Regions from separate parts of the Pseudomonas sp. LBUM1660 genome, predicted to be linked through region 2. Evidence: predicted binding sites of a transcription regulator. Region 2 holds the regulator's gene; the other holds the start of a gene.

Region 1 (4,418 bases), 1.5 Mb from region 2:
CACGAAATGGGCTTTGCGCGGGAAGTAGCGGATCGGGTGCTGTTTTTCGATCACGGCAAACTGCTGGAAGATGCATCGCCGGCCGAGTTCTTCGATGCACCGAAGGATCCGCGGGCGCAGGCCTTCTTGCGCCAGGTTTTGTAGCTTTAGCGCCTGTCCTGACGCCTTCGCGGGCAAGCCTCGCTCCTACAGTATTGTGTCGTGGCTCAATCGAGCGATACACAAAGCCCTGTAGGCGCGAGGCTTGCCCGCGAAGGCATCACCTCGGTTTCAAACCTTGAACCGCCCCACCAACATCTGCAGATGCGTCCCCAACCGCGCCAGCTCAACGCTGGAGGCCGCGGTCTCTTCACTGGCTGCCGAGGTCTGCTCGGACACATCGCGCACGTTCAGCACGCTCCGGTTGATCTCCTCGGCCACCGCGGTTTGCTGCTCGGCAGCGGCGGCAATCTGCTGGTTCATCGACTGAATCGCCGACACGGTGCGGGTGATGCTCTCCAGCGAGCTACCGGCGCGGCGGGTCAGTTCGACGCTGCTGTCGGTCAGGGTGCGGCTGTTGTCCATGATGGTGGCCACTTGCTGGGTGCCGGCTTGCAGGCCGACGATCAGCTCTTCGATTTCCTCGGTGGACTTCTGGGTGCGCTGGGCCAAACTACGGACTTCATCGGCGACCACCGCGAAACCGCGTCCGGCCTCACCGGCACGGGCGGCTTCAATCGCAGCGTTGAGTGCCAACAGGTTGGTTTGTTGGGCCACGGATTTGATCACGTCCAGCACGCTGCCGATCTTGTCGCTCTCGCGTTTCAGATCGCCCATGGCCGCCGTGGAATTGCCAACTTCGAGGGCCAGGCGCTCGATCTGAGCGATGGCTTCGCCAACCACTTTGTCACCTTCGCGGGCCTGCTGATCGGCGGCGACGGCGGCTTCGGAGGCTTCTTCGGCGTTGCGCGCGACTTCCTGCACGGTGGCCGTCATCTCGTTCATTGCCGTGGCCACCTGGTCGGTCTCGATCTTCTGGCTGTTGACCCCGGCACTGGTCTGCTCGGTGACCGCGGACAGTTCTTCGGCGGCGCTGGCGATTTGTGTAACGCCATCGCTGATCCCGCCGATCAGTTCGCGCAGGCCTAGGGTCATGCTCTGCATGGCGCGCTGGAGCTGGCCCAATTCGTCGCGACGCTCGGAAACAAGGTTTTGCGTCAGGTCGCCCGCCGCCACGCGCTCGGCCACTTTGAGGGTCTGATTCAGCGGGATCACGATCTGGCGAGTGATCGCCCATGCCGCCAGCAAGCCAAACGCCAGGGCCAGAACAGTCGCCATCAGCAGCAGGTTCTTGGCGTGTGCGGCGTCGGTGTCGCGGACGATGGTTTGTGACACGGTGAGTTTTTTGCTCACGTCGAGCAAGGTATCGCCTTGCTCGGCCATGCGCTTGAGGGCGGCGGCGCTAGCCACTTGCGAGTCGCGGAACTGGCTGACGGCGGCGCGGTAGGCTTTGAGCGAATCGGTGGCCTGTTGCAGGTTGGCGATGTGCTGTTCCGGCAGTTTGGATGGCAGGCTTTCGAGGTTCTTCAGGGCGTTGTCGATGGCGTCCAGAGCAGGTTGCTCGGCCTCGGTCTTGCCGCTGTAGGTGTAGCCGCGCACTTGGAAGCGTGCCTGCTGAATCAGTTTGCTCAGGTCGATCACGCTGTTGAAGTCGGCGACGCTGTCGCCTTGCAGCATGGATTTTTCGACTTCGGCGACGCGGGCCACGGCGTTGTCGGCGGTCGCGCCCAGTTTGCTGCGGGCGTCTTCGCGGTTGGCGCCGGCCTGGGTCATCGCGATGAAGGCTTGTTTGTACTGGCTGACGGCGGCCAATTGCTGGTCGATCATCGCCACGTCAGACGGCTGTTCGATCAACTTGCGCGCGGTTTGCAGGCCCGCGTCGAGTTGGCTCAACAGATCGTTGACGGCGCCCGGGCCTTGTTCGCCTCGGCGCATTTCGTAGTCCCGACGGGCCAGGCGCAGGTCTTTGGTCAGGTCGTTGAGGCTGGCAATGAACCCCAGCTTGTCGCCACGGCTCATCACGCCCGTCAGGCCGGTCCAGCCAGTGAAGGTGATCAGCAGCGTTAGCAGCAGCACCAGACCGAAACCGATCCCCAGTTTGCGATTGACGCTTACATTTCCCAGACTCTCGGCTAGCCAACGGTACATGCTGCTACTCCCTCGGACCACTCATTGGTTTTATGGGGGCTATATCGGCAGGTGCCCGGGAATCTGTAGGCGCAACGCGGTATTCGGGTCGAGTAAATCCCTGTGGCGAGGGAGCTTGCTCCCGTTCGGCTGCGAAGCAGTCGCAAATCAGGCTGATACGGTTTTGCAGGAAAAAAGCGGTGGCCGCTGCGCGCCCAAGCGGGAGCAAGCTCCCTCGCCACAGTGACCGTGTTTGATCTTAAAAGAGCCGGGCGAGCAGCGCGGTGACGGCGGTTTCGACGCGCAAGATGCGCTCGCCGAGTTGTACCGGTTGCAGGCCGGACTTGGCCAGCAGGTCGATTTCGTAAGGGATCCAGCCGCCTTCGGGGCCGATGGCCAAGGTCACCGGTTCATTCAGGCCGCGAGGGCAGGGCGGGTAATTGCCCGGGTGACCCACCAGACCGAGCGTACCTTCGGAAATGGCCGGCAGCCGATCTTCGACGAACGGCTTGAAGCGTTTTTCGATGACTATTTCCGGTAGCACGCTGTCCCGAGCCTGTTCCAGGCCGAGGATCAATTGCTCGCGAATCGCCTCTGGCTCCAGAAACGGCGTTTGCCAGAAGCTCTTCTCGACGCGATAGCTGTTCACCAGAATGATTCGTGGCACACCCATGGCTGCCACGGTCTGAAACACCCTGCGCAGCATTTTCGGCCGTGGCAGGGCCAATATCAGTGTCAGTGGCAGCTTGGTCGGTGGCGGCTGGTCAAGGGTGACGCGCAGTTCGGCTTCATCAGCGTCCAGGCGCAGCACTTCGGCCGAGCCCATTAGCCCGCCGATACGCCCGACGCGCATGCTGTCCCCCACTTCACAACGGTGGACTTCCTGCATGTGCGTCAACCGGCGATCACGCAGGATCACCCGGTCCGCCGCAATGAAATCGGCCTCCTCGAGGAGCAGCAGGTTCACGGCTGGGTCGCTGGCGGCTGGTCGTTGTGATCGTCGACCGGCTGGTTGTCCGGCTGATCGTCAGGATGGTCGCCGCGCTTGCTGATAAGGCCGCCGAACAGGATGCCGATTTCGAACAGCAGCCACATCGGTACGGCCAACAGCGTCTGCGAAAAGATGTCCGGTGGTGTCAGGATCATGCCGACCACGAAGCAGCCGATGATCACGTAGGGGCGGATTTTCCTCAGGTATTGGACGTCGACCACGCCGATCCACACCAGCAGCACCACGGCCACCGGGATCTCGAACGCCACGCCGAAGGCAAAGAACAGCGTCATGACGAAGTCGAGGTAGCTGCTGATGTCGGTCATCATTTCCACGCCGGCCGGGGTGGCGGCGGCGAAGAATTTGAAGATCAGCGGGAACACCAGGTAATAGGCGAACGCCATGCCGGCGTAGAACAGCATGATGCTGGACACCAGCAGCGGCACGGCGATGCGCTTCTCATGTTTGTAGAGGCCCGGCGCGATGAAGCCCCAGATCTGATGCAGGATCACCGGGATCGCCAGGAACAGCGAGACCATCATGGTCAGCTTCAGCGGCGTCAGGAACGGCGACGAAACATCGGTGGCGATCATCGTCGCGCCCACGGGCAGGTATTGACGTAGCGGCGTGGAGACGAAGGTGTAGATCTGCTGGGTGAAGGCAAACAACCCGGCGAAGATGATGAAGATCGCCGCTACGCAACGCAGCAGGCGGGTACGCAACTCGGTGAGGTGCGAAACCAGCGGCATGTGCTGGTCGTTTTCAGGAAGATCGCTCATGGGGCTCGCGGCGGCAGTGTTGGGTCATGAGGGGCCGGCGCAACTGGCACAGCCGCAGGCGTGGCAGGTTCAACCGGTGGCGTTGCAACAACGGGCGCAGGTTCTACAGCCGCGACAACAGGTGCTGGCTTGGCGGCGGGAGCATGAATCGTCTGCTCCGCCACCGGTTCAACCGGCTGAACCGGTGTGGCTTCCTGTTGGGTCGGCGTGAAGATCTTCCGCGCCTCCTGTTCCAGCGACAGGATGTGCTCGTTGTGCAGTTGCCGACGAATCTCGTCGGCACCGATTTCACGTTCAACTTCCTGTTTGATCGCGTTGAAGCTGCGCTTCAGACGGCCGACCCACAGGCCGGCGGTGCGCGCAGCGCCCGGCAGACGCTCGGGACCCAGCACCAGCAGGGCCACAAGGCCGACGAGCAGCAGTTCAGAGAAGCTGATACCAAACATTAGTCAGTGCTCACACGTCTTTGCGGATCGGCTCTT
Region 2 (4,418 bases):
CTGCGTTCGCGAACTTCGGTGAACATGCTGTTCACTGCGTCCAGCGCTTCGAGAACCACGTCCATCAGTTCCGAGTCGACGCGACGTTCACCCTTGCGCAGGATGTCGAACACGTTCTCGGCGATGTGACAGCACTCCACCAGCTCGTTGAGCTGGAGGAAGCCGGCGCCCCCTTTTACAGTGTGAAAACCGCGAAAAATTGCATTGAGCAAATCCGCATCATCCGGTCGGCTTTCAAGCTCGACCAGCTGTTCGGACAGTTGCTCTAGAATCTCGCCGGCCTCAACCAGGAAATCCTGAAGGATCTCTTCATCGGCGCCGAAGCTCATTAAGGGGGTGCTCCTACAGGTCTAAAAACCTAAAAAACCTAAAATGCTAAAACTCTAAAATCCTAGGCTGGATAACAAATCGTCCACATCGTCCTGACCGGACACAACGTCTTCTCTTTTATCGGCATGAATCTGCGGACCTTCACCCTGAGAGAGATGTTTTTGCGGATCTTTTTCAGCAAGCATCGCATCACGGTCATGTTCGATACCCGCAAAGCGGTCTACCTGACTGGCCATGAGCACGAGCTTGAGCAGGTTGCTTTCAACTTCGGTGACCAATTGGGTCACGCGCTTGATCACCTGACCGGTGAGGTCCTGGTAATCCTGGGCCAACAGAATGTCGTTGAGGTTGCTCGACACCGTGCGATTGTCATCGCTGCTGCGCGTCAGGAAACCGTCGACGCGCCGGGCCAGTTCGCGGAACTCTTCAGCCCCGACTTCGCGACGCATGAACCGCCCCCAATCCGTGCTCAACGCCTGGGCTTCTTCGCTCAGGCGGTTGACCAGCGGCGTGGCGTTTTCCACCAAGTCCATTGTGCGGTTGGCGGCGGCCTCGGTCAGCTTGACCACATACCCCAGACGCTCGGTGGCGTCCGTGATCTGCGACACTTCCTCGGCTTGCGGCATGTTTGGGTCAATCTGGAAATTGACGATCGCGCTATGCAGCTCGCGAGTGAGCTTGCCCACTTCCTGATACAGGCCGCGGTCACGGGTCTGATTGAGCTCATGGATAAGTTGCACAGCGTCGCCGAACCTGCCTTTTTCAAGGCTTTCGACCAGTTCGACCGCGTGTTTTTTCAGGGTCGATTCAAAATCGCCCAGTGAAGATTCTTTATGCTCCATAGCTCCCCCGTGGCGCAGTGGATCAACCGATGCGTTCGAAAATCTTCTCGATTTTTTCTTTCAACGCCTGGGCCGTGAAGGGTTTGACCACATAGCCGTTAACACCGGCCTGGGCCGCTTCGATAATCTGCTCGCGCTTGGCTTCGGCAGTCACCATCAGCACCGGCAGGTGCTTGAGCTTTTCATCGGCGCGCACGTGACGCAGCAGATCGATACCGGTCATGCCAGGCATGTTCCAGTCCGTTACCAGAAAGTCGATGCTCCCGCTGTTGAGAACCGGAATGGCAGTAGTGCCATCGTCGGCCTCGACCGTGTTGGTGAACCCAAGGTCACGCAACAGGTTTTTTATGATCCGCCGCATCGTTGAGAAGTCATCAACGATGAGGATTTTCATGTTCTTGTCCAATTCGACCTCCAAGCAGTCTTAAACGCGCCCAGCACCTGGACGCGCCATTTCAATCAATCCGGCAATCCACTCGATGACTGTCTGGAGCACAACAGATCGCGACCGGTGCAGTTCAACACTCCACCGGCCTCGTTCGCAGTGTCCCCACACTGCCTTCAGCGCGCTCGCCACTCCCCCAAACGCCCCCGCAAACGGGCCGCGCACTGGCTATGTAACTGGCTGACCCGCGATTCGCTGACCCCCAGGACCTCACCGATTTCCTTGAGGTTCAGCTCTTCGTCGTAGTACAGCGCCAACACCAGTCGCTCACGCTCCGGCAAATTGGCAATCGCGTCCGCCAGCGCGGCCTGGAAGCGTTCATCTTCCAGATCGCGTGACGGCTCAAGATGTGCACTCGCGCCATCCTCGTGCAGCCCTTCGTGTTCGCCGTCCTGCAACAGATCGTCGAAACTGAATAACCGGCTGCCCAGGGTGTCGTTCAAAATCCCGTAATAATCGTCGAGACTCAATTGGAGTTCGGCCGCAACCTCATGATCTTTAGCGTCACGACCGGTTTTAGCTTCAATCGAGCGAATTGCGTCGCTGACCATGCGGGTATTGCGGTGAACCGAACGTGGCGCCCAGTCCCCCTTGCGTACTTCATCGAGCATCGCGCCGCGGATTCGAATGCCCGCGTAGGTCTCGAAACTCGCGCCTTTGCTGGCGTCATATTTGGTCGACACTTCAAGCAGGCCGATCATCCCGGCCTGGATCAGGTCTTCAACCTGAACACTGGCCGGCAGACGGGCCAGCAAGTGGTAAGCAATGCGTTTGACCAGTGGCGCGTAACGCTCGATCAGCTCGTACTGCGCGTCACGTGCCGACTTCTTGTAGAGGTTGTAGCCACTGGCTGTCATAGGACGGGTCCTGCGGTCTGTTGCACGAGGCGCTCGACGAAAAACTCCAGGTGCCCACGCGGGTTGGCAGGCAGCGGCCAGGTGTCGACCTTCTGCGCGATCGCCTTGAACGCCAGGGCGCACTTGGAACGAGGGAAGGCTTCGTAGACGGCGCGCTGCTTCTGCACGGCCTTGCGCACGCTTTCGTCGTATGGCACTGCGCCGACGTATTGTAGGGCGACGTCGAGGAAGCGATCTGTGACCTTGGTCAACTTGGCGAACAGGTTGCGACCTTCCTGCGGGCTCTGAGCCATGTTGGCCAGGACGCGGAAGCGGTTCATGCCGTAATCGCGGTTCAGCAGTTTGATCAGCGCGTAGGCATCGGTGATCGAGGTCGGCTCGTCGCACACCACCAGCAAGACTTCTTGTGCTGCGCGAACGAAACTGACTACCGAGTCACCAATACCCGCAGCGGTGTCGATCACCAATACGTCGAGGTTGTCGCCGATATCGCTGAAGGCCTGGATCAGGCCGGCGTGCTGGGCCGGGCTCAGATGAACCATGCTCTGCGTGCCGGACGCGGCCGGAACGATGCGAATACCGCCAGGGCCCTGCAACAGAACGTCGCGCAGCTCACAGCGGCCTTCGATCACGTCGGCCAGGGTACGTTTGGGTGTCAGCCCCAACAGGACGTCGACGTTCGCCAGCCCCAGATCGGCGTCCAGCAGCATGACGCGCCGGCCGAGTTCAGCTAGAGCCAGGGACAAGTTCACTGACACGTTAGTCTTCCCGACGCCACCTTTGCCGCCGGTCACCGCGATCACCTGTACGGGATGCATGCTGCCCATGTTATTTCTTTACCTTGTCTTGCATAGACGGAGGCCACATTACTGGCTGCGCGCTCATAAAATGAACAATGCATGGCAGACCATCGATGTAGGTACAAAAACTGTTCATTAGTACCTCAGCCAACCTGCTTGGTCGGGCTGTGGTAAATATCAGCGAACATGTCAGCCATGGCTTCTTCGCTGGGTTCTTCTTGCATTTGCACGCTTACGGCGCGACTGACCAACTGATGACGACGCGGCAGATGCAAATCATCCGGAATACGCGGGCCATCGGTCAGGTAAGCCACCGGCAATTCATGACTGATCGCCAGGCTCAACACCTCGCCCAGACTTGCCGTTTCATCCAGTTTAGTCAGGATGCAGCCAGCGAGCCCGCAGCGCTTGTAACTGTGATAAGCGGCCGTTAGAACCTGTTTCTGGCTGGTGGTTGCCAAAACCAAATAATTTTTTGACTTGATGCCACGTCCGGCCAGGCTTTCGAGCTGCATACGCAGGGCTGGATCGCTGGCCTGAAGCCCGGCGGTATCGATCAGCACCACGCGTTTGCGCAACAACGGATCCAGCGCCTGCACCAGCGATTGGCCCGGATCGACATGGGTTACCGACACGTTGAGAATCCGGCCCAGCGTCTTCAATTGTTCCTGAGCACCGATACGGTAGCTGTCCATGCTCACCAGCGCGATGTTTTGCGCGCCGTATTTGAGCACGTAGCGGGCCGCGAGCTTGGCCAGGGTGGTGGTCTTGCCCATGCCGGCAGGGCCGACCATGGCAATCACGCCGCCCTCTTCCAGTGGCTCGACTTCCGGAGTGGCAATCATCCGCGCCAGGTGTGCCAGCAACATGCGCCAGGCCTGACGGGGCTCGTCAATGTCGGCAATCATCGCCAGCAAGTCGCGAGACAACGGGCCGGACAGGCCGATGCGTTGCAGGCGACGCCAAAGATTGGCCTGGGCCGGACGGCTGCCTTGCAGCTGATTCCAGGCCAGGGAGCCGAGTTGTACTTCCATCAGTTCGCGCAGGCTGTTGAGTTCGAAACGCATCGAATCGAACGCCCGTGGATCGACGCCCCCAGCGGCAGGTGCCGGGGCTGGCGCCGAGCGACGAGGTTCGGCATACG

The links. The regulator FliA, encoded in region 2, starts transcription of late flagellar genes. The targets are predictions, from matches to a motif close to CTAAAGTTTNNNNNNNNNNNGCCGNTAA.
Region 1: the regulator FliA is predicted to act here: its motif matches at 2,229-2,256, upstream of ACA068_RS02000 (methyl-accepting chemotaxis protein).

The regions. Positions count from the first base shown of each region.
Region 1 is NZ_CP166795.1:411,983-416,400, forward strand. Features, by position in the region: gene ACA068_RS01995 (amino acid ABC transporter ATP-binding protein) at 1-144, shown strand, start outside; gene ACA068_RS02000 (methyl-accepting chemotaxis protein) at 271-2,187, opposite strand; gene ACA068_RS02005 (16S rRNA (uracil(1498)-N(3))-methyltransferase) at 2,426-3,133, opposite strand; gene tatC (twin-arginine translocase subunit TatC) at 3,130-3,936, opposite strand; gene tatB (Sec-independent protein translocase protein TatB) at 3,933-4,382, opposite strand; gene ACA068_RS02020 (twin-arginine translocase TatA/TatE family subunit) at 4,393-4,418, opposite strand, start outside.
Region 2 is NZ_CP166795.1:1,912,156-1,916,573, reverse strand. Features, by position in the region: gene ACA068_RS08995 (chemotaxis protein CheA) at 1-329, opposite strand, end outside; gene ACA068_RS08990 (protein phosphatase CheZ) at 384-1,172, opposite strand; gene ACA068_RS08985 (chemotaxis response regulator CheY) at 1,195-1,566, opposite strand; gene fliA (RNA polymerase sigma factor FliA) at 1,734-2,474, opposite strand; gene fleN (flagellar synthesis regulator FleN) at 2,471-3,301, opposite strand; gene flhF (flagellar biosynthesis GTPase FlhF) at 3,418-4,418, opposite strand, start outside.